Regions from separate parts of the Longispora sp. NPDC051575 genome, predicted to be linked through region 4. Evidence: riboswitches for the same ligand, from Rfam matches in the RefSeq annotation. Region 4 holds a riboswitch; each other region holds the start of a gene.

The links. A riboswitch is a leader RNA that binds a small molecule or an ion and turns the genes downstream of it on or off. The one in region 4 is predicted to bind cobalamin.
Region 1: it holds a riboswitch for cobalamin, as region 4 does, so the genes downstream of both, AB0M43_RS13125 (ribonucleoside-diphosphate reductase subunit alpha) here and AB0M43_RS11255 (aldehyde dehydrogenase family protein) in region 4, are expected to answer to the same signal.
Region 2: it holds a riboswitch for cobalamin, as region 4 does, so the genes downstream of both, AB0M43_RS05105 (hypothetical protein) here and AB0M43_RS11255 (aldehyde dehydrogenase family protein) in region 4, are expected to answer to the same signal.
Region 3: it holds a riboswitch for cobalamin, as region 4 does, so the genes downstream of both, metE (5-methyltetrahydropteroyltriglutamate--homocysteine S-methyltransferase) here and AB0M43_RS11255 (aldehyde dehydrogenase family protein) in region 4, are expected to answer to the same signal.

What each region holds. Positions count from the first base shown of each region.
Region 1 covers NZ_JBFAZP010000004.1:490,931-496,096, reverse strand. Annotated here, with positions in the region: gene AB0M43_RS13135 (terpene synthase family protein) at 1-342, shown strand, start outside; gene AB0M43_RS13130 (ribonucleotide-diphosphate reductase subunit beta) at 458-1,453, opposite strand; gene AB0M43_RS13125 (ribonucleoside-diphosphate reductase subunit alpha) at 1,537-3,804, opposite strand; cobalamin riboswitch at 3,916-4,118, opposite strand; gene AB0M43_RS13120 (alpha-L-fucosidase) at 4,491-5,166, shown strand, end outside.
Region 2 covers NZ_JBFAZP010000002.1:298,168-303,333, reverse strand. Annotated here, with positions in the region: gene AB0M43_RS05115 (YciI family protein) at 1-288, shown strand, start outside; gene AB0M43_RS05110 (acetyltransferase) at 527-1,474, shown strand; cobalamin riboswitch at 1,873-2,016, shown strand; gene AB0M43_RS05105 (hypothetical protein) at 2,122-2,475, shown strand; gene AB0M43_RS05100 (proprotein convertase P-domain-containing protein) at 2,872-4,794, opposite strand; gene AB0M43_RS05095 (hypothetical protein) at 5,109-5,166, shown strand, end outside.
Region 3 covers NZ_JBFAZP010000001.1:911,335-916,500, reverse strand. Annotated here, with positions in the region: gene AB0M43_RS03895 (proprotein convertase P-domain-containing protein) at 1-2,196, shown strand, start outside; gene AB0M43_RS03890 (cold-shock protein) at 2,457-2,663, shown strand; gene AB0M43_RS03885 (DUF402 domain-containing protein) at 2,778-3,281, shown strand; cobalamin riboswitch at 3,320-3,534, shown strand; gene metE (5-methyltetrahydropteroyltriglutamate--homocysteine S-methyltransferase) at 3,650-5,166, shown strand, end outside.
Region 4 covers NZ_JBFAZP010000004.1:49,867-55,032, reverse strand. Annotated here, with positions in the region: gene AB0M43_RS11260 (alkaline phosphatase D family protein) at 1-1,311, opposite strand, end outside; cobalamin riboswitch at 1,413-1,620, shown strand; gene AB0M43_RS11255 (aldehyde dehydrogenase family protein) at 1,947-3,506, shown strand; gene AB0M43_RS11250 (aminotransferase class III-fold pyridoxal phosphate-dependent enzyme) at 3,507-4,844, shown strand; gene AB0M43_RS11245 (CoA-transferase) at 4,855-5,166, shown strand, end outside.

The sequences.
Region 1 (5,166 bases), 440 kb from region 4:
CGCAGCTTCGCCCTCGCGCTGCTGCTGCTCCTGGGCGGCCGGTCGGCGGACACCCTCGACCGGCTCGGTCCGGCGCTGGGGTCGGCGTGCCGGGCGATCCGGCTGGCCAACGACCTGCGGTCCGTCGAGCGGCACCGGCGGGAGGGCACGCTGAACGCGCTGCTGCTGGCGGACCCCGGCGGCGCGCCGGTCACGCGAGAGGCCGTCGACGCGCGGGTGGACGAGCAGGTCCGGCTCCACGACGGGCTGGTGGGGGAGCTGGCCGACACCGGGGCGGGCACGGCCCTGGTGAACAGCCTGCGGATCTCCGTAGGGATGTACCGGCTGGGCCAGCTGCGCTAGGCGCCCCGCCCGGATCCGGCCGCGCCCCCGGAGCTGGCCACGCCCCGGAGCTAGGTGCCCGGCCTGGAGCCGGGCGTCCCCGCGCGGAGGCCGACGCCCCCGCGCGGGGACCGGCTCAGAAGTCCTCGTCCAGGCTGACCGTGCCGCCGACCGCCGTCTGGTACGCGGTCACCCGGCGCTCGAAGAAGTTCGCCAGCTCCTGCACGTCCTGCAACGCCATGAACGGGAACGGGTTCGCCGATCCGTAGCGCGCCGGCAGCCCGAGCCTCGCGAGCCGCTGGTCGGCCACGTACTCCAGATAGGACCGCATGTCGGTGGCCGTCATGCCCGCGAGCCCGTCCCCGCACAGGTCCTCGGCGAACGCCAGCTCGGCCTCCACCGCCTCCTCCAGCATGAGGACGACCTGCTTGCCGAGGTCGTCGTCGAACAGGTCGGGCTCCTCGGCGCGGACCACGTCCACGACGGAGAACGCGAAGTCCATGTGCATGGACTCGTCGCGGAACACCCAGTTCGTGCCGGTGGCCAGGCCGTCGAGGAGGCCGCGGGAGCGCAGCCAGTACACGTAGGCGAAGGCGCCGTAGAAGAACAGGCCCTCGATGCAGGCGGCGAAGCAGATCAGGTTGAGCAGGAACGCCCGCCGGTCATCCTTGGACTGCAGCGACTGCACGTCGTGCAGGGAGTCGATCCACCGGAAGCAGAACTGCGCCTTCTCCCGGATCGAGGGGATGTGCTCGACGGCCGAGAACGCCTCCTCCCGGTCCTTGTCGTCGGGCAGGTACGTGTCCAGCAGCGTCAGGTAGAACTGGACGTGCACGGCCTCCTCGAACAGCTGCCGGGACAGGTACAGCCGGGCCTCGGGGGCGTTGATGTGCTTGTACAGGTTCAGGACCAGGTTGTTCGACACGATCGTGTCCCCGGTGGCGAAGAACGCGACCAGCCGGTTGACGAGGTGCCGCTCCCCGGCGGACAGCGAGGCGAGGTCGGGCAGGTCGCCGGTGAGGTCGACCTCCTCGACGGTCCAGGTGTTGCGGATGCCGCCCCGGTAGCGCTCGTAGAAGTCGGGGTAGCGCATCGGGCGCAGGGTCAGGTCGAGGCCGGGATTGAGCAGCATGCGGGGTTCCTTGTCGGGGGCGGGCGCGGCGGGTGCCGGCGGCCCGGGGACGGTGGCGGGTGCCGGCGGGCCGGCGGGGGCGGTCACTGGCACGCCTCGCAGATCTCGGGGTTCTCCAGCGAGCAGGCCACCGCGTCGGCGTCGGGCCCGATGGTCGGCACGCTGGTCACCGTCGTCTGCGCGATCCGGGTGGCCGGCCGCGACCGCAGGTAGTAGGTGGTCTTCAGGCCGGCGCGCCACGCGTAGGCGTACATCGAGGAGAGTTTGCCGATCGTGGGGGTGGCCATGAACAGGTTCAGCGACTGGGACTGGTCGATGAAGGGGGTGCGCGCGGCGGCCAGGTCGATCAGGGCCTTCTGCGGCACCTCCCACGCCGTGCGGTACAGCTCCTTGACGTCGGCCGGCAGGTCCAGGTCCTGCACGGAGCCCTCGGCCCGCAGGATGGCCTCGCGCAGGGCGGAGGTCCACAGCCCACGACCCATCAGATCCCTGATCAGGTACTTGTTGACCTGGAGGAACTCCCCGGACAACGTCTCGCGCTTGTACACGTTGGACACCGGCGGCTCGATGCACTCGGCACAGCCGGCGATCGACGCGATGGTGGCGGTGGGCGCGATGGCGACCATCAGCGAGTTGCGCAGTCCGGTGCGGGCCACCCTGGTGCGCACCGCGTCCCAGTCGGCGGACGTGGCCGCGTTCCAGTGGTCGGGGTGCAGCACCCCGGCGGCGGCCCGGGTGTCGGCGTAGGTCGGGTGCGGGCCGTGCTTCTCGGCGAGCGCGGCGGACGTGTCGTAGGCCGCGAGGGCGATCCGCTCGGCGATCCGGGTGGACAGCGCGAGCGCCTCCGCCGAGTCGAACGGCAGCTTGAGCTGGAAGAACACGTCGGCCAGGCCCATGACGCCCAGGCCGATCGGCCGCCACTTCCGGTTGGTCTCGGCGGCCTCGGGGGTGGGGTAGTACGTGAGGTCGATGGTGCGGTCGAGGAACTTCACGGCGGTCCGGGCGGTGCGGTCCAGGGCGGCCCAGTCCATGCCGTCGGGGCCGCAGTGCGCGGCCAGGTTGATCGAGCCCAGGTTGCACACGGCCGTCTCGCCGTCGCTGGTGACCTCGAGGATCTCGGTGCACAGATTGGACAGGTGCACCACGTTCTCGGGCTTCGCGGTCTGGTTGCAGGTCCGGTTGGCCTGGTCCTTGAACGTCATCCAGCCGTTGCCGGTCTGGGCGAGGGTGCGCATCATCCGGCCGTAGAGGTCGCGGGCGCTGATCTGCCGGACGGCCAGCCCGGCCTCCTCGGCGGCCCGGTAGGCGGTGTCGAAGGCGTCGCCCCACAGGTCGGTGAGCGCCGGCACCTCCTTCGGGTCGAACAGCGACCACGGGGCGTCGGCCTCGACCCGGCGCATGAACTCGTCCGGCACCCAGTTGGCGAGGTGCAGGTTGTGGGTACGCCGGGCCTCGTCGCCGGTGGAGTCGCGCAGTTCCAGGAACTCCTCGACGTCGGCGTGCCAGGTCTCCAGGTACACGCAGGCGGCGCCCTTGCGCCGGCCGCCCTGGTTGACGGCCGCCACCGACGAGTCGAAGGTGCGCAGCCAGGGCACGATGCCGTTGGAGTGCCCGTTGGTGCCCCGGATCAGGGAGCCGCGCGAGCGGACCCGCGACCAGGAGATCCCGATCCCGCCCGCGTACTTCGACAGGCGCGCGACCTGCGCGTACCGGTCGTAGATGGATTCGAGCTCGTCGCGGGGCGAGTCGAGCAGGAAGCAGCTGGACAGCTGGGGGCGGCGCGAGCCGGAGTTGAACAGGGTGGGGGAGCTGGGCAGGTAGGACAGGGTGCTCATCAGCGCGTAGAGCTCCCGGGCCTCGGCCACGGACTCGGCCAGCCCGCACGCGACCCGGAGGAGGAAGTGCTGCGGGGTCTCCAGGACCTGGCGGGTCTCGGGGTGCCGGAGCAGGTACCGGTCGTAGACGGTGCGCAGCCCGAAGTACTCGAACCGGTCGTCGGCCGCCGGGTCGATCACGGCGTCGAGCTCGTCGGCGTGCCGCTCGACGAACCCGGCGATCGTGTTGGCGAGCAGGCCGGCGGCGTGGCTGGCGGCGATCGACCCGGAGAAGGAGGTCACGCCCTCGGTGGCGGCCTCGGCGGCGATGTGCGTGGCGAGCAGCCGGGCGGCGAGCCGCGAGTACGCCGGCTCCTCGGCGACCAGGGCGGCGGCCATCTCGATGGCCCGGATCCGCAGGTCGGCCTCCGTCGCGCCGGGCCACGGGTTGGGCACCACCCGACCGGGGTCGACCCCTGCGAGGCCCTCGGCAGCCCTGGAGACTGCCTCGGCCGGCGTGTTCAGCACTGCGGTCATCGCTCTCCCACCCGAAAAGACGAGGACTCCGGGGCAGGCGGCGACGGCGGCACACACGGGGCCGCTGTCCGCCGGGGCCCGCCCACGAGGCCCGGGACATGCGCGCACGGCTCTCGTGCGCGCGTCATTGGCAGGTCTTCGGACTCGTGGGCATGGTCCTCGCGCCTACTGGCCGTCGCTTCCCGGATCGCTCCAGTGCTCAATGACGGCGGTCGTTCCCACTTACCGCTGCGGGGCAGTCCCGGAGTCGCACCGGGTTCCCTCTTGCCGCACGTCCCCTGGCGGGGTTGTGCACCAACAACGGCATGACACTACATCTAGTGGAACGCCGCATGCAAAGACACAGAGTGTTGGGGTGTCGTGTCGCATGGTGCCAGGGCGAGGTGAGACGGCGTGTCGACACGCGGAGGTCGGGCGCGTCCGGCCGGGCGGTCGTGCGCGGCGCCGGGTGACCGCGCGAGCCGGGTCGCGGACCCCCTCCGGCCGAGGTTGCGACCTCCGCTGGCCGGCGCGCGCGGGCGTGCCGCACCGCCAGAGCGCCGCACCGCGATTGGCACCCTTGACATCGGATCTCTTCGACCCGGCATTGTCCACTGAAGCCGAAATCTACCGGTAACCTCCCGTTGACATCGACGGTCGTCATCGCCACTATAGCGTGGTCATCGGATCTCTCCCCGGAGGCCGTCATGCGGTTCAGATCGGTCCTGGCGCTCCTGAGTGCCCTTTCCCTCTCCCTCACCCTGCTCGTCGCCGGAGCTCCCGCGCACGCCGCGCCCGGCGACAACCACGCCCCCGACGACCCGTTCAGCTCCGCCCGCACCCAGTGGTGGCGGACGGACCACTTCGGGATGTTCATCCACTTCGGCCTGTACAGCGCGTACCGGGGCGAGTACACCCGGTCGAATGGCACGGTGTGTCGCGACGCCGAGTGGATCCGGCGCACCTGCGCGATCCCGTGGAACGAGTACGAGGCGAAGGCCGCCACGTTCAACCCGACCGGGTTCGACGCGAACGCGGTGGTCAGCGCGGCGAAGAACGGCGGGCAGAAGTACATCGTGATCACCGCCAAGCACCACGACGGCTTCGCGATGTGGCCCACCGCCGTCAACGACTGGAACATCCACGACCGCTCGCCGTTCCAGCGCGACATCCTGGCCGAGCTGGCCACGGCCGCCCGCGCCCAGGGCGTCAAGCTCGGCTTCTACTACTCGATCTGGGACTGGCACGACCCCGACGCCCAGCCGGGCAGCGCCCACTACCAGGCCTACCTGACCCGGATGAAGGCCCAGCTCCGCGAGCTCCTCACCAACTACGGCGACATCGCGGAACTGTGGTTCGACGGCGAGTGGGAGGCCCCGTGGA
Region 2 (5,166 bases), on a different contig from region 4:
CGGTTCCTGGTCCTCGGGCACGGCCGCCCCGGCGCCACCGCCGAACGCGACCGGCTCCGGGCCGACCAGCGCGACCACCTCGCCGCCGGCTACGCCGACCGCCTCATCGCGCACGGCCCGCTGCTGTCGGCCGACGGCACCGACTGGCTGGGCACCGCCACCCTGGTCGAGCTGCCGGACCGGGCCGCCGCCGAGGCGATGCTCGCCCACGGCCCCTACGCCGAGGCCGGCCTGTACGAGCGCGTCGAGGTGCACCCGTGGCGCTTCGGCGGCCGCCCGGCCAGCTGACCCCGCCGTGGCGGGGGCGCGCCTCCGACCCGGCCGTGGCGCCGACCTCGGCCTGGCGCACCCCGGGCGCCCCGCTGCTGCGAACCGTGTTGCGACGGCGCGGTGTGGGCGGGTAGGTTTCCGGGCACGCCGTCGAGCTGGAAGGAGGTCAGAACAATGTCCGAAGTTCTGCGCCCCCTCCGCGCTCCGGCGTCCGCGCGGGTCTGAGTCCGGGGCGCCCGCTGCCCGGAGGTTCGCCATGACCGATCTCGTCATCCGCCCGCTCGTCGCGGGCGAGGAAAACCTGTTCGACTCCCTGCCCGATCCGTTGCCCCAGCTGCGTCAGGTCGGCTACGCCGACGGCATAGCGGGCGGCGGGTACCGGCCGGAGCACACCTGGGTCGCGCTCCGGTCCGGCCGGGTCGTCGCCCGGGCCGCCTGGTGCCAGCCGCCGGGTTCCGCCGGCGCCCCGTGGCTGGAGCGGTTCGACCTGGCCGCCGGGCCGGAGGTCGGCGCGGAGCTGCTGCGCGCCGCGCACGCCGCCCTCGGCGGTCCCCGGACCTACTACGCCGCGATGCCCGCGCACTGGCGGCGCCGGCCGGAGGTGCTGGCCGTGACGGCGGCCCCGATGGCGGCGGCCCGGCTCGCCGGCCTGGTCGAGCGGGGTGAGCGGCTGCGGTGCTCCTGGACGGGTACGCCGCTGCCGGCCACCTCCGGGCGGTACTCCTTCCGCCCCGCCACCGGCCCGGCCGAGATCACCGCGCTGGTGGCCCGGATCCCCGTTCCGGACGTGCTGACCGGCAAGGAGATGGCGTTGGCCGTCCGGGGCGTGGACCTGGCCACCGACCCGCTGGCCTGGCTGGACAATCCGACCGAGTGGCGGGTCGCGGAGGAGGCGGGCCGCCCGGTCGGACTCGTGGGCCCGGCCGGGGACGCCTGCTACCCGCTCGTCGCCTACCTGGGCCTGCTCGACGAGTCCGCCCGGAGCGAACTGCTGGTCGAGGCCGTCCGGGTGCTGGCCGAGGGGGGTGCCCGGGAGGTGGTCGCCGATGTGGACGCCCACCGGGTCGCGGTCCTGGCCGAACTGGAACGGACCGGGTTCCGCCAGCTGCGGTCCCGGGTCGTCTTCACCCCGCCCACGGAAGCCGGGCCCGGCCCCACACCGGCGGCGGAGGCGCCTCCCGGCTCCGCACCTGAGACCGGCTGACGCCCCGAGCGATCGGGCGCGCCCGCGACATGGGGCTCCGCGCCTGAGACCGGCTGATACCCCGAGCGATCGGGCGCGCCCCGAACCCACTCCTCGGGGCGCGCCCGCGACACGGAGTCCTCGCCGCCCGCCCCGGCTCCCGGGCGGTGGTGCCGGTCCTCGATCGCCGTCGTAGACGAGCGGTAGGCCTCCGTTCCGGGCCACCACGGGCTGCCGGTGCGACGTCCGGCGTCGAGCACCCCGCACCCGAACAGGGCCGCCGATCGGTTCCGGGTCACCCTCGAAGTGGGCCGGGCACCCCCACCCTGAACGGGGTTGTGCGGGTCGCTACGGGCGACGGCACAGCTCCGGGGCCGGCGTGTGACGGGGGCCACGCGTAGGGTCCGGGTGCCGTGGGGGTGTGCCAGAATTCGGACCGTTCAGGGCGATGGCGGACGAGGAAGCCGGTGTGAATCCGGCGCGGTCCCGCCACTGTGAACGGGCGGCGTCCTGGCGGGCGCGGTCCGCGAAGTCAGAGACTCGCGTCATCGCCTCCTCACGCGCCCGGGGCGGATCTCCCCGAGAGAGGCTGGCCGCGCCATGGCCTACTTCGTCACCCGCCGGCACCCGGCGCCCCGTGCCGCGTGCGCGCACCCCGGGAGCGCGTCGTGACCGCCACGGTCACCGTCTGCCGGGGCTGCTGCTGCGGTACCACCCGCAAGGTCCCCGGGGTCGACCACGACGAGCAGCTCGACACCCTGCGCGACCTGACCGCCGGGCACGCCCGGATCCGGGTCGTCACCGACTGCCTCGGCCCCTGCGAACGGGCGAACGTGTTCGTCGTGCAGCCGGCGCGGGCCGGGCGCGCGGCCGGGGCCCGACCGGTGTGGCTCGGCGGCATCACCGAACCGGCGCAGATCCGGGCCATCGCCGACTGGGTCAACTCCGGCGGCCCCGGCCTCAGCGAACCCGACCCCGCCCTGAAGGCCCGCCGGTTCCCGAAACCCGCGAACTCCAGCTGAGGGGCGACGGGGCAACTGCCGCCGTTGCCGCGTCGGTAGCCCGGGGCGGCGGGTCGTGAAGAGCAATGAGCTCGCGGGGTACGAGCTCCGGACGGTGTTCGGTGAGGTCTTCGGCGTGACGGTCCGGGCACTGCCGTTGGGGAGCGCGCTCAGCGCGGGGCTGCGCGGCGCGAGCGGCGGTGAGATGCCGAGACGACCAACCTGCTGCTGCGGAGCCGGGCCGATGCGGAGCCGGGCCGAGGCCACCGGCCGGACGGTCCACCCAGGTCCCCGTACCCGTCGAGGTGTGCTTTTTTGCGGGGTTGTGGAGCCGGATCAGGGAAACCGTGTGAAATGGGTTGGGGCCGGGGACCCGCAGCGCGGGCACGCTACGGGTCCCTGGCTCACGATGTCAGCTCAGAGCGTGAGCGTCCACGTGTCGATCTTGCCGGTGTCGTTGCTGGCGGCGTCCTGGACCCGCAGCTTCCAGGTGCCGGTGCGCGCCTCCGAGGACAGGTCCACGGTGAACGTCTGGTCGATGTTGTCGGCGCTGCCGCCGGCCCGGTTGTGCAGCACGTAGGCGGTGCCGTCCGGGGCGACGAGGGAGACGACCAGGTCACCCTTGTAGGTGTGCACGATGTGCACCTCGACCTTGCTGGTCGCCGACGCGTTGCCGGTGCAGTTGGCGGGCGTGATCGGGCTCTCCACCGTGGCGTTGTCGACGATGGCGACGTCGGTGCCGTTGGTGCCGGAGCAGCCGGGCGGCACCCCGCCGGTCAGGGTCAGCGTCCACGTGTCGATCTTGCCGGTGTCGTTGCTGGCGGTGTCCTGCACCCGGAGCTTCCAGGTGCCGTTGGCGACCTCGCCGCCCAGGTTGACGGTGTACGTCTGGTTGATATTGTCCGCGCTGCCCCCGGTCCCGTTGTGCAGGATGTAGGCGCTGCCGTCCGGCGCCACCAGGTTGACGACCAGGTCGCCGATGTAGGTGTGCACGATGTTCACGGCGACGGTGCTGGCGGCCCCGGCGTTGCCCGAGCAGCCCGAGATCGTCACGGAGCTCTCGACGGTGGCGTTGTCGACGATGGTCACGTCGGTCGGGTTGGTCGCGGCGCAGCCGGCCGGCCCGTTGACGGTCAGCGCGTACGAGGTGGTCCGGTCGGCGACCGTGCCGTCACCGGCGACCGTGACCGTGTAGGTGCCCGGGGCGGTGGCCGTCGTGGTGGCGATGCTCAGGGTCGACGAACCGCCCGACGTGACCGTGCCGGGGCTGAACGAGGCCGTGGCCCCGGCCGGCAGGCCGCTGGCCGACAGGGTGACGCTCTGCGCGGCCCCGTTGGTGACGGTCGTGTTCACCGTGGTCGTCGCGGTGCTGCCCGGGTTGACCGAGCCGGCCGACGGGGCGGTGGCCATCGAGTAGTCGTCGCCCTGCGGCGCGCCGACGGCGAGGGTCCACAGCGCGTGCGCGGCGGCGTCGCCGGCCCGGTTGATGACCGTGGTGTTGATGTTCGACGGGTACGTGTCGCACGCCCGGTGGTAGCACGGGTCGTACGAGGCCCCGGCGGTGCCGCCCCACTTGGTGGCCTGCGCGGATGTCTTCGTGGCGCTGGCACCGGCGGCGACCCCGCTGGTCTGGATGCCTCCGCTGTTGAAGGACGCGTCGTCGGAGCGGCCGGCGCCCTCGACGTTCTCCTCGGTCTGCACGCCGATCGAGTCGTAGTACGCCTTGAGGACCTGGCCGGTGGCGCTGGTGATCCGGTTGATGAAGTATCCGGCGTTGGTCGAGGCGACCATGTCGAAGTTGAAGTAGCCCTTGATCTTCGTCTTCTCCGCCGCCGGCAGGTTGGTGACGTAGAAGTCGGAGCCGTTGAGGCCCTGCTCCTCGTCGGTCCAGAACCCGAACCGGGCGTGCTTGAGCATCGTCGGGTTCGTCGCCGCCAGGGTCAGGGCGACCTCCAGGACGGTGGACGAGCCGCTGGCGTTGTCGTTGCTGCCCGGGCCCGCCGACACGCTGTCGAGGTGCGCGCCCAGCATGTACACCTGGCTGGCGTCGCCGCCCGGCCAGTCGGCGATGACGTTCGGGCCGGCGCCGCTGGTGCAGCCGGAGGTGCAGGCCTGCTTGACGACGGTGAACCCGGCGGCGACGAGCTTGTCGTACACGTAGTTCACGGAGGCGGTGTAGCCGGCGGAGGTGGAGCGCCGGTTGCCGCCGTTGTTGGTGGCGATGGTCTGGAACTGCTGCAGGTGCGCCTTGACGTTGTCGAGGGAGATGTCGGGCGCCGCGAGCGCCGCGCGGACCGGGGCGGGCGCCGGGGCCGTGGCCGACGCGGAGGCGGGGACCATGACCGCGACAGCGGCGGCCAGGGCGAGGGTCGCGAAACCGCGGAGGATCGGGGGTCTGCTCACGCCGTACTCCTTGAGGGGGGAGCGGACGCGGTGAGGGTGCCCGCGTCCAGGGAAAGTCAGCATGGTCGATATCGACCGGTGTAACAACCCTTCGGCGCGGGGAAGGCACACCTGACATAACAGCGCCGGTTAAGACAGGCCTATCCATCTCTTCATAGGATCTTTGCCTACGATAATGATGTTTCCGGTTCTCTCCCCATTTCACCCGAAGATCTCTACCTCACGGTGACCCTGCGCGAACAGGTCACGGCATGCGCCGGATGTCGGGGGCCCGCGCGTTCACCGTGCCGTCGGTGACCCCGCCGGCCG
Region 3 (5,166 bases), on a different contig from region 4:
GTCGGCAACGGCGCCGCCGACGTCGACAGCGGCCACGGTACCCATGTGGCGGTGTCCGTCGTCGGCGACGGCGACGCGAACGGGATCGGCCGGGCCGGCGCCCCCGCCGCGAGCCTGGTGTTCCAGGCCGTCGAGGAGTACGTCGACATGCAGGGCCAGTGCGAGACCGAGGACCAGCGCGACGGGTACTACCTGTTCGGCCTGCCCGACGCCCTCGGCGACCTGTTCCAGGAGGCCTACGACCTGGGCGCCCGGGTGCACGCCAACTCGTGGGGCGCGCCGGTCGCCGGGGCCTACAACGACAACGCCCGGGAGGCCGACGCGTTCGTCAACGGCCACCGGGACATGGCGGTCACCTTCTCCGCCGGCAACTCGGGCACGGACGCCAACCGCGACGGGGTGGTCGACAACGACTCGATCGGTTCCCCGGGCACGGCGAAGAACGTGATCACGGTGGGCGCGTCGGAGAACGAGCGGGCGAACTACCCGTGCGACCGCAACCTGCGGTACCTGCCGACGAGCCAGAAGGAGATCGACACCACCGGCAACCGGTCCTGCGCCCAGCTCGACGGCGAGAACCCGATGCCGACCTGGGGCGACTGGTGGCCGAACGACTACCCGGTCGCGCCGCTGAGCACCGACCGGCAGGCGGACAACGACCAGCAGGTGGCGGCCTTCTCCAGCCGGGGTCCGACGAACGACGGCCGGATCAAGCCCGACATCGTCGCGCCCGGTTCGTGGATCGTGTCCGGCTACTCCGACCAGTACCAGCAGGGCTACGACGCGGCGGCCAACCCGCGCGGCAACGCCTGGCAGCACGACGGGTACGGCTTCCCGGTCAGCAACCAGTACAAGTACTTCAGCGGCACCTCGATGTCGAACCCGATCGCGGCCAGCGGCGCGGTGATCGTGCGCGACTTCTACAACAAGCACCACCGGCACGCCGCCGCCAGCGCCGCGCTGGTCAAGGCCACGCTGATCAACAGCGCCGACGACCTGCTCGACGAGAACGGCGACGGCGTCGACGACAACGACTTCCCGATCCCGAACAGCCACGAGGGCTGGGGCCGGATCAACCTCGACCGGGCCACGGCGGGTACCGCGAAGTACGTGGACGAGGGCGCGGGTCTGGCGACGGACGGCGTGCGCGAGGTCCGGTACCAGGTCGCGGCCGGCCAGCCGCTGCGGGTCAGCATGGCCTACACCGACCGCGAGGGCGCGGTGGCCGCCGCCGTCAGCCTGGTCAACGACCTCGACCTGGAGGTCGTCGCCCCCAACGGCACCGTCTACCGGGGCAACGTGTTCGCGGGCGGCTGGACCCCGGCCGGCGGCAACGCGGACCGGCGCAACAACGTCGAGAACGTGTACCTGCAGAACCCGGCCGCGGGCACCTGGACGGTCCGGGTGCGCGGCTTCAACGTCCCGAACGGCCCGCAGACGTACGCGCTGGTCACCAGCGGTTCCGTCGCCGACCCGGCCCCCGCGCCCGGCGGCTGCACGGTCACCAACGGCACCGACGTGAACATCGCGGACAACACGACGGTGGAGAGCTCCGTCGTCGTGGCCGGCTGCGCGGGCAACGCGTCGGCGACGTCCACGGTGGAGGTGCACATCGTGCACTCCTACCAGGGTGACCTGGTGGTGAACCTGGTCGCGCCGGACGGCACCGCCTACCTGCTGCACAACAAGGCGGGCGCCGGCACGAAGGACATCGACAAGACGTACCCGGTGAACGTGTCGGGCGAGGTGGCCAACGGGACGTGGAAGCTCCGGGTCCAGGACACCGCGAACGGCGACGTCGGCCGGATCGACACCTGGACGCTCTCGCTCGGGGGAGCCGTCGCCGGCCCGGCACCGTGCGCCGGCACCAACGGCACCGACGTGGCGGTCCCCGACAACACCACGGTGACCAGCACGATCACCCTCGCGGGGTGTGCCGGGAACGCGTCGGCCACCTCGACGGCGGAGGTGCACATCGTGCACTCCTACCAGGGCGACCTGGTCGTGAACCTGGTCGCGCCCGACGGCACCTCCTACCTGCTGCACAACAAGGCGGGCGGGAACGCCAAGGACATCAACAGGACGTACACCGTCGACGCGTCGACGGAGGTCCGCAACGGCACCTGGACCCTGCGGGTGCAGGACACCGCCAACGGCGACGTCGGCCGGATCGACACCTGGACCCTGACCCTCTAGAAACCCGGGAAGGACCCTTTCGCGGGTACGCGCGGGGGTCCTTCCCGGTCGGGGAGTGTCGACTGTCACGGGCACTTCCGGGGCCGATCTGGCCAGCTTCGCCGTCGATTTTCCAGGTTCGTGCTACGGTTTTCCTATTGCAGTTGAGGGTGAAAGATTTTCCGAAGCACCTGTGATCATCACGGGTGCTTTTTCTTTCGGCCTCTTCCGCGACGGGAGCCACGCAATGTGGCACCCACATCAGTACAGAGGAAACGAAAATGGCTGTTCAGGGCACTGTCAAGTGGTTCAATGCCGAAAAGGGCTTCGGCTTCATCTCCCCGGACGACGGCGGCGCTGACGTCTTCGCCCACTTCTCGGCGATCGCGTCCAGCGGCTACCGGAGCCTCGAAGAGAACCAGCGGGTCGAGTTCGACATCACCGCTGGCCAGAAGGGCCCGCAGGCGGAGAACATCCGTCCGATCTAAGCTTCACCACAGGCTTGCGACAGGCCGGTGGTCCCGAAAGGGGCCGCCGGCCTGTCGGCTTTCCACCCCCGACGGGACTGCGGCCGGCCCCGGTCGGCCGGTAGCGTGCCGATCATGACCGGAGTACTAGTCACGGTGCGGAAATACGACGGCGGCCCGCACTGGTCGATCCCGGCGGTCCGGCTCGGCGAGGACGCGCACGGCGTCTGGCTCGGCCAGCCCGAGGGCACCGTCTACTCCAAGGCCACCGGCCCGGTGTACGCGACCACCGCCCCCCAGGTCCTGCTCTGCCCGCGTGACAGCTGGTGGACCGCGAACTTCTACGGCGGCTCCACCGACCTGGACCTCTACTGCGACGTCGCCGCCCCCGTGGAGTGGACGGCCCCGGACGCCGTGACGATCGTGGACCTGGACCTCGACGTGTGCCGGGTCCGCGCGGACGGCCGGGTCTTCGTCGACGACGAGGACGAGTTCGCCGACCACCAGGTCCGGTACGGCTACCCGCCGGAGGTGGTCGCCGCCGCGTCGGCGTCGGCCGCCTGGCTGGTGGAGGCGGTGACGGCGCGGTCCGGACCGTTCGGCGGCGGGCACCTGGACTGGCTCGCGCGGATCGGCTGACGCCACCCGGAGCGGGACACGGCGGACAGGCGGGGTGTTAGGGTGCCCGTGGCGCTGGTTCACCCCGGTCCACGATCGTCGGTCCGGGGTGTCGTAAGAGGGAACCCGGTGTGAGTCCGGGACTGCCCCGCAGCGGTGAGTGGGAACGAAAGCCGTCATGTAGCACTGGGCGTTGAGCCTGGGAAGCGACGGCCGGTAGGAGCGAGCGTGTCGCCCACGAGTCCGAAGACCTGCCCGCGCCGCGCGTACATCCGTGCGCGCGGCCGTCGACCTCTCGGGTGGGTCCAGCGGCGGGCACCGTCATCGACGCTGCCCGCGTGCGCCTTCCCGGGGACCGGCGGTCCGTCCCGAGGGAAGGACCAGGATCGATGTTCACCAGCACTGTGACCGGCTATCCGCGGATCGGCGGAGACCGGGAACTCAAGAAAGCAGTCGAGGGGTACTGGGCCGGCCGGCTCGACGCCGACTCCCTGCGCCGCACCGCCCGGGGGCTGCGCGCCGAGGTGTGGACCACCCTGCGCGACGCCGGCCTGGACGCCGTGCCCTCGGGCACCTTCTCGCTGTACGACCAGGTGCTCGACGCGGCGGTGGCCGTGGACGCCGTGCCGCCCCGGTTCGCCGCGCTCGGCCTGAGCCCGCTGGACACGTACTTCGCGATGGCCCGGGGCACCGCCGAGATCGCGCCGCTGGAACTGACCAAGTGGTTCGACACCAACTACCACTACCTGGTGCCCGAACTCGGCCCCGACACCGTGTTCACGGCGCGCCCGGAGAAGGCCGTCGACGAGTACCGCGAGGCCCTGGCCCTGGGCGTGGACACCCGCCCCGTACTCCTCGGCCCGGTCACGTTCCTGCTGCTGGCCAAGCCTGCGGCCGACACCCCGGACCGGTTCGGCACCCTGGAACTGCTCGACTCCCTCGTGGACTGCTACGCGGGCCTGCTGTCCGCGCTCGCCGAGGCCGGCGCCGGCTGGGTGCAACTGGACGAGCCGGCGTTCACCGCCGACCGCACCGAGGCCGAACTGCGCGCCCTGGACCGCGCGTACCGCCGGCTCGCCGCCGTCCCCGGCCGGCCGAAGCTGCTGGTCACCGGCTCCTACGGCGAACTCGGCCCGGCGCTCGACGTCCTGCTGGCCACCCCGGTCGACGGCCTCGGCGTGGACCTGGTGTCCGGGCCCGCCGACGCCGCCCGCCTCACCCGGCACGCCCCCGTGGCCCCGCTGATCGTCGCCGGGGTCGTCGACGGCCGCAACGTGTGGCGCACGGACCTGGCCGCCGCCGACGACCTGCTGGCCACGGTGCGCGCCGCCGCCGGCCGGGTCGCCGTCGGCACCTCGTGCTCCCTGCTGCACGTCCCCGTGGACCTCGGCGCCGAGCCCGACCTGGACCCGGCGCTGCGGGGGCGGTTGGCGTTCGCCCGGCAGAAGGTCGACGAGGTCGTCACCCTGGCCGCCGGGCTGCGCGACGGAGCCGTGGCACCCTCGCGGGCCGCCCGCCCGCAGCCGCCCGCCGGCTGGCACGACCCGACGGTCCGGGCCCGGCTGGCCGCGCTGCGGTACGGGAACGGCCGCGCGCCGTACGCCGACCGGGCACGGGCCCAGGCCGCCGCCCTCGCCCTGCCGGTGCTGCCGACGACGACGATCGGGTCGTTCCCCCAGACCCGGGAGGTACGGGCCGCCCGCGCGGACCTGGTGGCGGCCCGGATCGACGACGCCACCTACCGCGAGCGGATGCGCGCCGAGATCGCCTCAGTGGTCCGGCTACAGGAGAAGCTGGGCCTCGACGTCCTCGTGCACGGCGAGCCGGAACGCAACGACATGGTGCAGTACTTCGCCGAACAGCTCGACGGGTTCGCCGCCACCGCCCGGGGCTGGGTGCAGTCCTA
Region 4 (5,166 bases):
ATCCACCGCGACACTGCCGTAGTACCGCTCGTTGAGCCCGAGGAACCGCTCCTGCGCCCCGAACGTCGGCGACAGCGGCGAGCCAACGACCCGCGGGTTCGCCCCGATCGGCGCGCCGAGGAACTCCCACATGTTCATCTCCGGGTACCGCACCGCCTGCGCGTAGTGCACGTCGGCGGTCAGCCACACCAGGTTGCGCACGTTCGCCTTCCGCCACGCGCCGAGCAGTTCGCCCAGCTCGTGCTCGTAGGCCACCCAGTCGTCGTACGGGGGCTTCGCCGAGCGCATCGTGGACACCGGGCACGAGGTGGCGAGCACCTTCCAGCGCGCCGAGCTGTCCCGGACCTTGTTGAGCAGCCAGCGGAACTGCTGCGCCCCGAGCATCGTCTTGCCGGGCCCGTCGGGCTTGGCGAGCGGGTCGGCGTACTGCCGGCAGTCCAGCACGAACACCTCCAGCTCCCCGCCCCAGCGCAGGCACCGCCAGGACTTGTTCCCGGGCGCCGAGGACAGCGGCCAGTAGTCGAGGAACGCGGTGCGGCCCGCGCCGAGCCGGCCGGCGGGCAGGGTCGGGTCCTGGCCCCGGTAGTCGTTGTCGACCTCGTGGTCGTCCCAGTTGACGATCAGCGGGGTCTGCCGGGCCAGGCCCTGGAACAGCGGGTCCTCCCGGTTCTCCTTGTACTTGCCCCAGAACTCGGCGACCGTCTTGGCGCCAGGGCCGGCGGGCGTGGCCCCGTCCCCGTAGATGGTGTCGCCGTTGAAAAGGAAGAAGTCGGGCCGCTCGGCCGCCATCGACGCGAACGACGGGAACGGCGGCCGGTTGCGCGCGCCCTGGCCGACGTCGGCGCCCCAGGTGAACCGGACCGGGGCGGCGACGAGCGCGGACGGCGCGGTCCGGAACGTGGCGAGCGGGCCCTCGACGTCGGCGGTCGCGCCGCACAGCACGACGCGGTAGCCGTACTCGGTGTCGGGCAGCAGGCCGCGCAGGGTGAACTGGCCGATGAAGTCGCGCGCGGCGGTGACCTGGAGCTTCTTCGTCTTCCGGGCACCGGGCCGGGGCGCGGGACCCTCGACCTCTGCCACGGGGCCGTACTCGACGTGCATCTGGGTCGCCCGGTCGGCCCGGGACCAGATCAGCGCGGTGTTCTCGGTGACGTCGCCGGTGACGACGCCGTGGGTGAGCCGGGGGTCGGGACCCGGGGCGGGCGCGTCGGCCGCGTGCGCCGGCGCGGTGGCCAGGCCGGTGAGGGCCAGGCCGCCGACGGCGGCGCCGCCGGCCTTGAGGAGGGAGCGGCGGTCGGGGGTTCCGGTCATGGCGGTGCCTTCCGAAGGTGGGACCGTGCCGGGCCGACGCTAGGACGGGTGGGTGAACGCGCAGGTACGCCCACATGTGCCACCCACGAACCTCGATCCCCTAGGATGGCCGTGGCGCTGGTTCGCCCCGGATCTGGCGGTTCGGGGCGTCGTAAGAGGGAACCCGGTGTGATTCCGGGACTGCCCCGCAGCGGTGAGTGGGAACGAAAGTCGTCAAGAGCACTGGGCGTGAGCCTGGGAAGCGGCGGCCGGTAGGAGCGTGTACGTCGCCCACGAGTCCGAAGACCTGCCCGCGCCGCGCGTACATCCGTGCGCGCGGCCGTCGACCTCGTGGGTGGGTCGGGCGGGCGGACGCGTGCGCGTCCCTTCGCGGGTTCGACGGTGTGGCTTTCGAGGGAAGGACTCCACACCTGTGTTCCGTGCCTCCGGGGTAGCCCCGGACTAGATCCGCACCACCTGCCAGGCGACCGGCCGCACCAGGGCCGGCCGCTCCTTCGGCATGCCCGGAGTGGATAAAGAATCTCCTGCCACAGCGTCAGTACACAAAAGAATTTCTTGAAAGAAGCTCTTGTGTACTGGGAATTTGTTGATGCACACTGTCGGCTGTCCATTCCCGAGTGAGAGGAGCCCGGCCCGTGACCGCACGCTTCCGCGTCACCTACGCCACCCTGTCGGCGGACAACGAGGACCTGCACGCCGGCTACGAGGACGGCGTCACCCTCGCCCGCACCTGGCTCGGCGCCACCGTCCACCCGCACGTCGACGGCGCGCCCCGCCAGGGTGCGGCCCCGGTCGACCTGCGCAGCCCCAACGACACGACCCTGCGCCTGGCCACGGTGCGCGCGGCCAGCGCCCAGGACGTCGACGACGCCGTGCGCGCCGCCCGGCAGGCCGCCCCGGCCTGGGCGGCGACCCCCTGGCCGGACCGGCTGGTGCTGCTCCGCCGGGCCGCCGACCTGATCAGCGCCCGCTCGAACGAGCTGGCCGCGCTGATGACGATGGAGGTCGGCAAGAACCGCCTGGAGGCCCTCGGCGACGTCGAGGAGTCCGCCGACCTGATCCGGTACTACTGCGACCAGTTCGAGCTCAACGACGGCTTCGACCGGCCGATGGCCACCATCGCGCCCCGCGAGTCCACCCGCAGTGTGCTGCGCCCGCACGGGGTGTGGGCCGTGATCAGCCCGTTCAACTTCCCGATGGCCCTGGCCGCCGGCCCGGTCGGGGCCGCCCTGGCCGCCGGCAACACGGTGCTGCTCAAGCCGAGCCTCCAGGGCACGTACACCGCGTGGAAGTTCTTCGAATGCCTGCTCGACGTGGGCCTGCCGCCCGGTGTCGCGCACTTCCTGCCCGGCGACGACGGGCCCGGCCGGGCGATCGTCGCCCACGACGGCGTGGACGGCCTGACGTTCACCGGCTCCTACGAGACCGGCATGTCCGTGATCGGCGCCTTCTCCCGAAGCTATCCGAAGCCGGTGATCTGCGAGATGGGCGGCAAGAACGCCACCATCGTCTCCGCGCGCGCCGATCTCGACCGGGCCGCCGACGGCGTGGCCCGTTCCGCGTTCGGCCTGTCCGGCCAGAAGTGCTCGGCCTGCTCCCGGGTGTACGTCGCCCGCGAGGCGCACGACGCGTTCCTCGACAGGCTGGCCGCCCGGGCCTCCGCCCTGGTCGTCGGCGACCCGCTGCTCCGAGACACCTACCTCGGCCCCGTGATCGACGCGGCCGCCGTGGCCCGGTTCGAGGACGCCGTCGCCCGGGCGCGCGCCCACGGCCGGATCGTCACCGGCGGCGAGGTGCTCCGCGACGGCCTGCCCGACGGGCACTACGTCGCCCCCACGGTCGTCGCCGACCTGCCCGCCGACGACGAGCTGTTCCGCCGCGAGCTGTTCGTGCCGTTCGTGGCCGTCGCCGCCGTCGACTCCCTCGACGAGGCGTACGCGCTGGCCAACGCCACCCCGCTCGGCCTCACCGCCGGGTTCTTCTCCACCGACGACGCCGAGGTCACCGAGTTCCTCGACCGGATCCAGGCCGGCGTCGTCTACGTCAACCGACCGGCCGGCGCCACGACCGGCGCGTGGCCCGGCGTCCAGCCCTTCGGTGGCTGGAAGGGCTCCGGCAACACCGGCAAGGCCGGCGGCGGCCCGTACTACGTCCAACAGTTCCTGCGCGAGCAGTCCCAGACGGTGGTGTCCTAGATGAACGTGCCCTCCTGGTTCGACCCGACCCGGCCCGTGCCGGACCTCGTGACCCCGCTGCCCGGCCCGCTCGGCCGCGCCGCGCTCGCCCGGGACGCGGCGGTGACCAGCCCGTCGCTGCCCCGCGCGTACCCGATCGCGCCCCGGCGCGGCTGGGGCTGCGCGTTGGAGGACGTCGACGGCAACCTGTTCCTCGACTTCAACGCCGGGATCGCCGTCAACTCCACCGGCCACGCGCACCTGACCGTCGTGGCGGCCGTCCGCGAACAGGCCGGCGAGCTGCTGCACTACTCCGCCAGCGACTTCTACCTGCCCATCTACGCGCGGATGTGCCAGGCCCTGGCCGACACGGCCCCGATCGACGGGCCGGTCCGGGTGTTCCTGTCCAACTCCGGCGCCGAGGCCGTGGAGGGCGCGCTGAAGCTGGCCCGGTACGCGACCGGGCGGCAGTACGTGATCAGCTTCTTCGGGGCGTTCCACGGCCGGTCGTACGGGGCGATGAGCCTGACCGCGTCGAAGACCAAGTACCACGCCGGGTTCGGCCCGCTGCTGCCCGGCGTGCTGCACGCGCCCTACGCGCCGGCCTCCGTGGACTACCTGGAGGACACGCTCTTCCGCTACCAGGTCGACCCGCGCGAGGTGGCCGCCGTGTTCGTCGAGCCGATCCAGGGCGAGGGCGGGTTCCTCGTGCCCCCGGCCGGCTGGCTCGCCGCGCTCCGCGAGGTGTGCGACCGGCACGGCATCCTGCTCGTCGCCGACGAGGTCCAGTCGGGCATGGGCCGGACCGGCAGGATGTGGGCCATCGAGCACACCGGGGTGAAGCCCGACATCCTGATCAGCGCCAAGGGGATCGCCTCCGGCCTGCCGCTGGGCGCGTTCATGGCCCGCGCCGACCTGATGGACCGCTGGCCGGCCGGGGCGCACGGCTCCACCTACGGCGGCAGCCCCGTGCCCTGCGCGGCCGGCCTGGCGACCCTGCGGGTGATCGCCGACGAGAACCTGATGGCCAACGCCACCGACCAGGGCGAGTACCTCCGCGCCGGGCTGCGCGACCTGGCGGCGGAGTTCCCGGACCTGCTCCGCGACGTGCGCGGCCTCGGCCTGATGATCGGGGTCGAGTTCCCCGACGGCCGGCTCGCCGGACTCGTGCAGCACGCGGCGTTCCAGCGCGGCCTGCTCGTCCTGGAGGCCGGCGAGAACGCGATCCGGATGTCCCCGCCGCTGACGGTCACCCGCGCGGAGTGCGCGACCGCGCTGCGGCTGTTCGGCGAGGCCGTGGCCGAGGTCGCCACCGGTATCGCGCTGCTCAGCGAGCGGGTCGGGGCCGGCGTTGAGTAAGGTCGCCACGATGCGCGAGGCCGTCGCGGACCTGGTCCGCGACGGCGACACCCTGGCGATCGAGGGCTTCACCCACCTGATCTCCTTCGCCGCCGGGCACGAGGTGATCCGGCAGCGCAAACGGGACCTGACCCTGTGCCGGCTCACCCCCGACGTGATCTACGACCAGCTGATCGGCGCCGGGGTGGCCCGCAAACTCGTGTTCTCCTGGCTGGGCAACCCCGGCGTCGGCTCGCTGCACGCCGTCCGGCGGCTGGTGGAGGGGCCCGGGTTCGAGGTCGAGGAGTACTCGCACTTCGGCATGGTCGGCCGGTACGCCGCC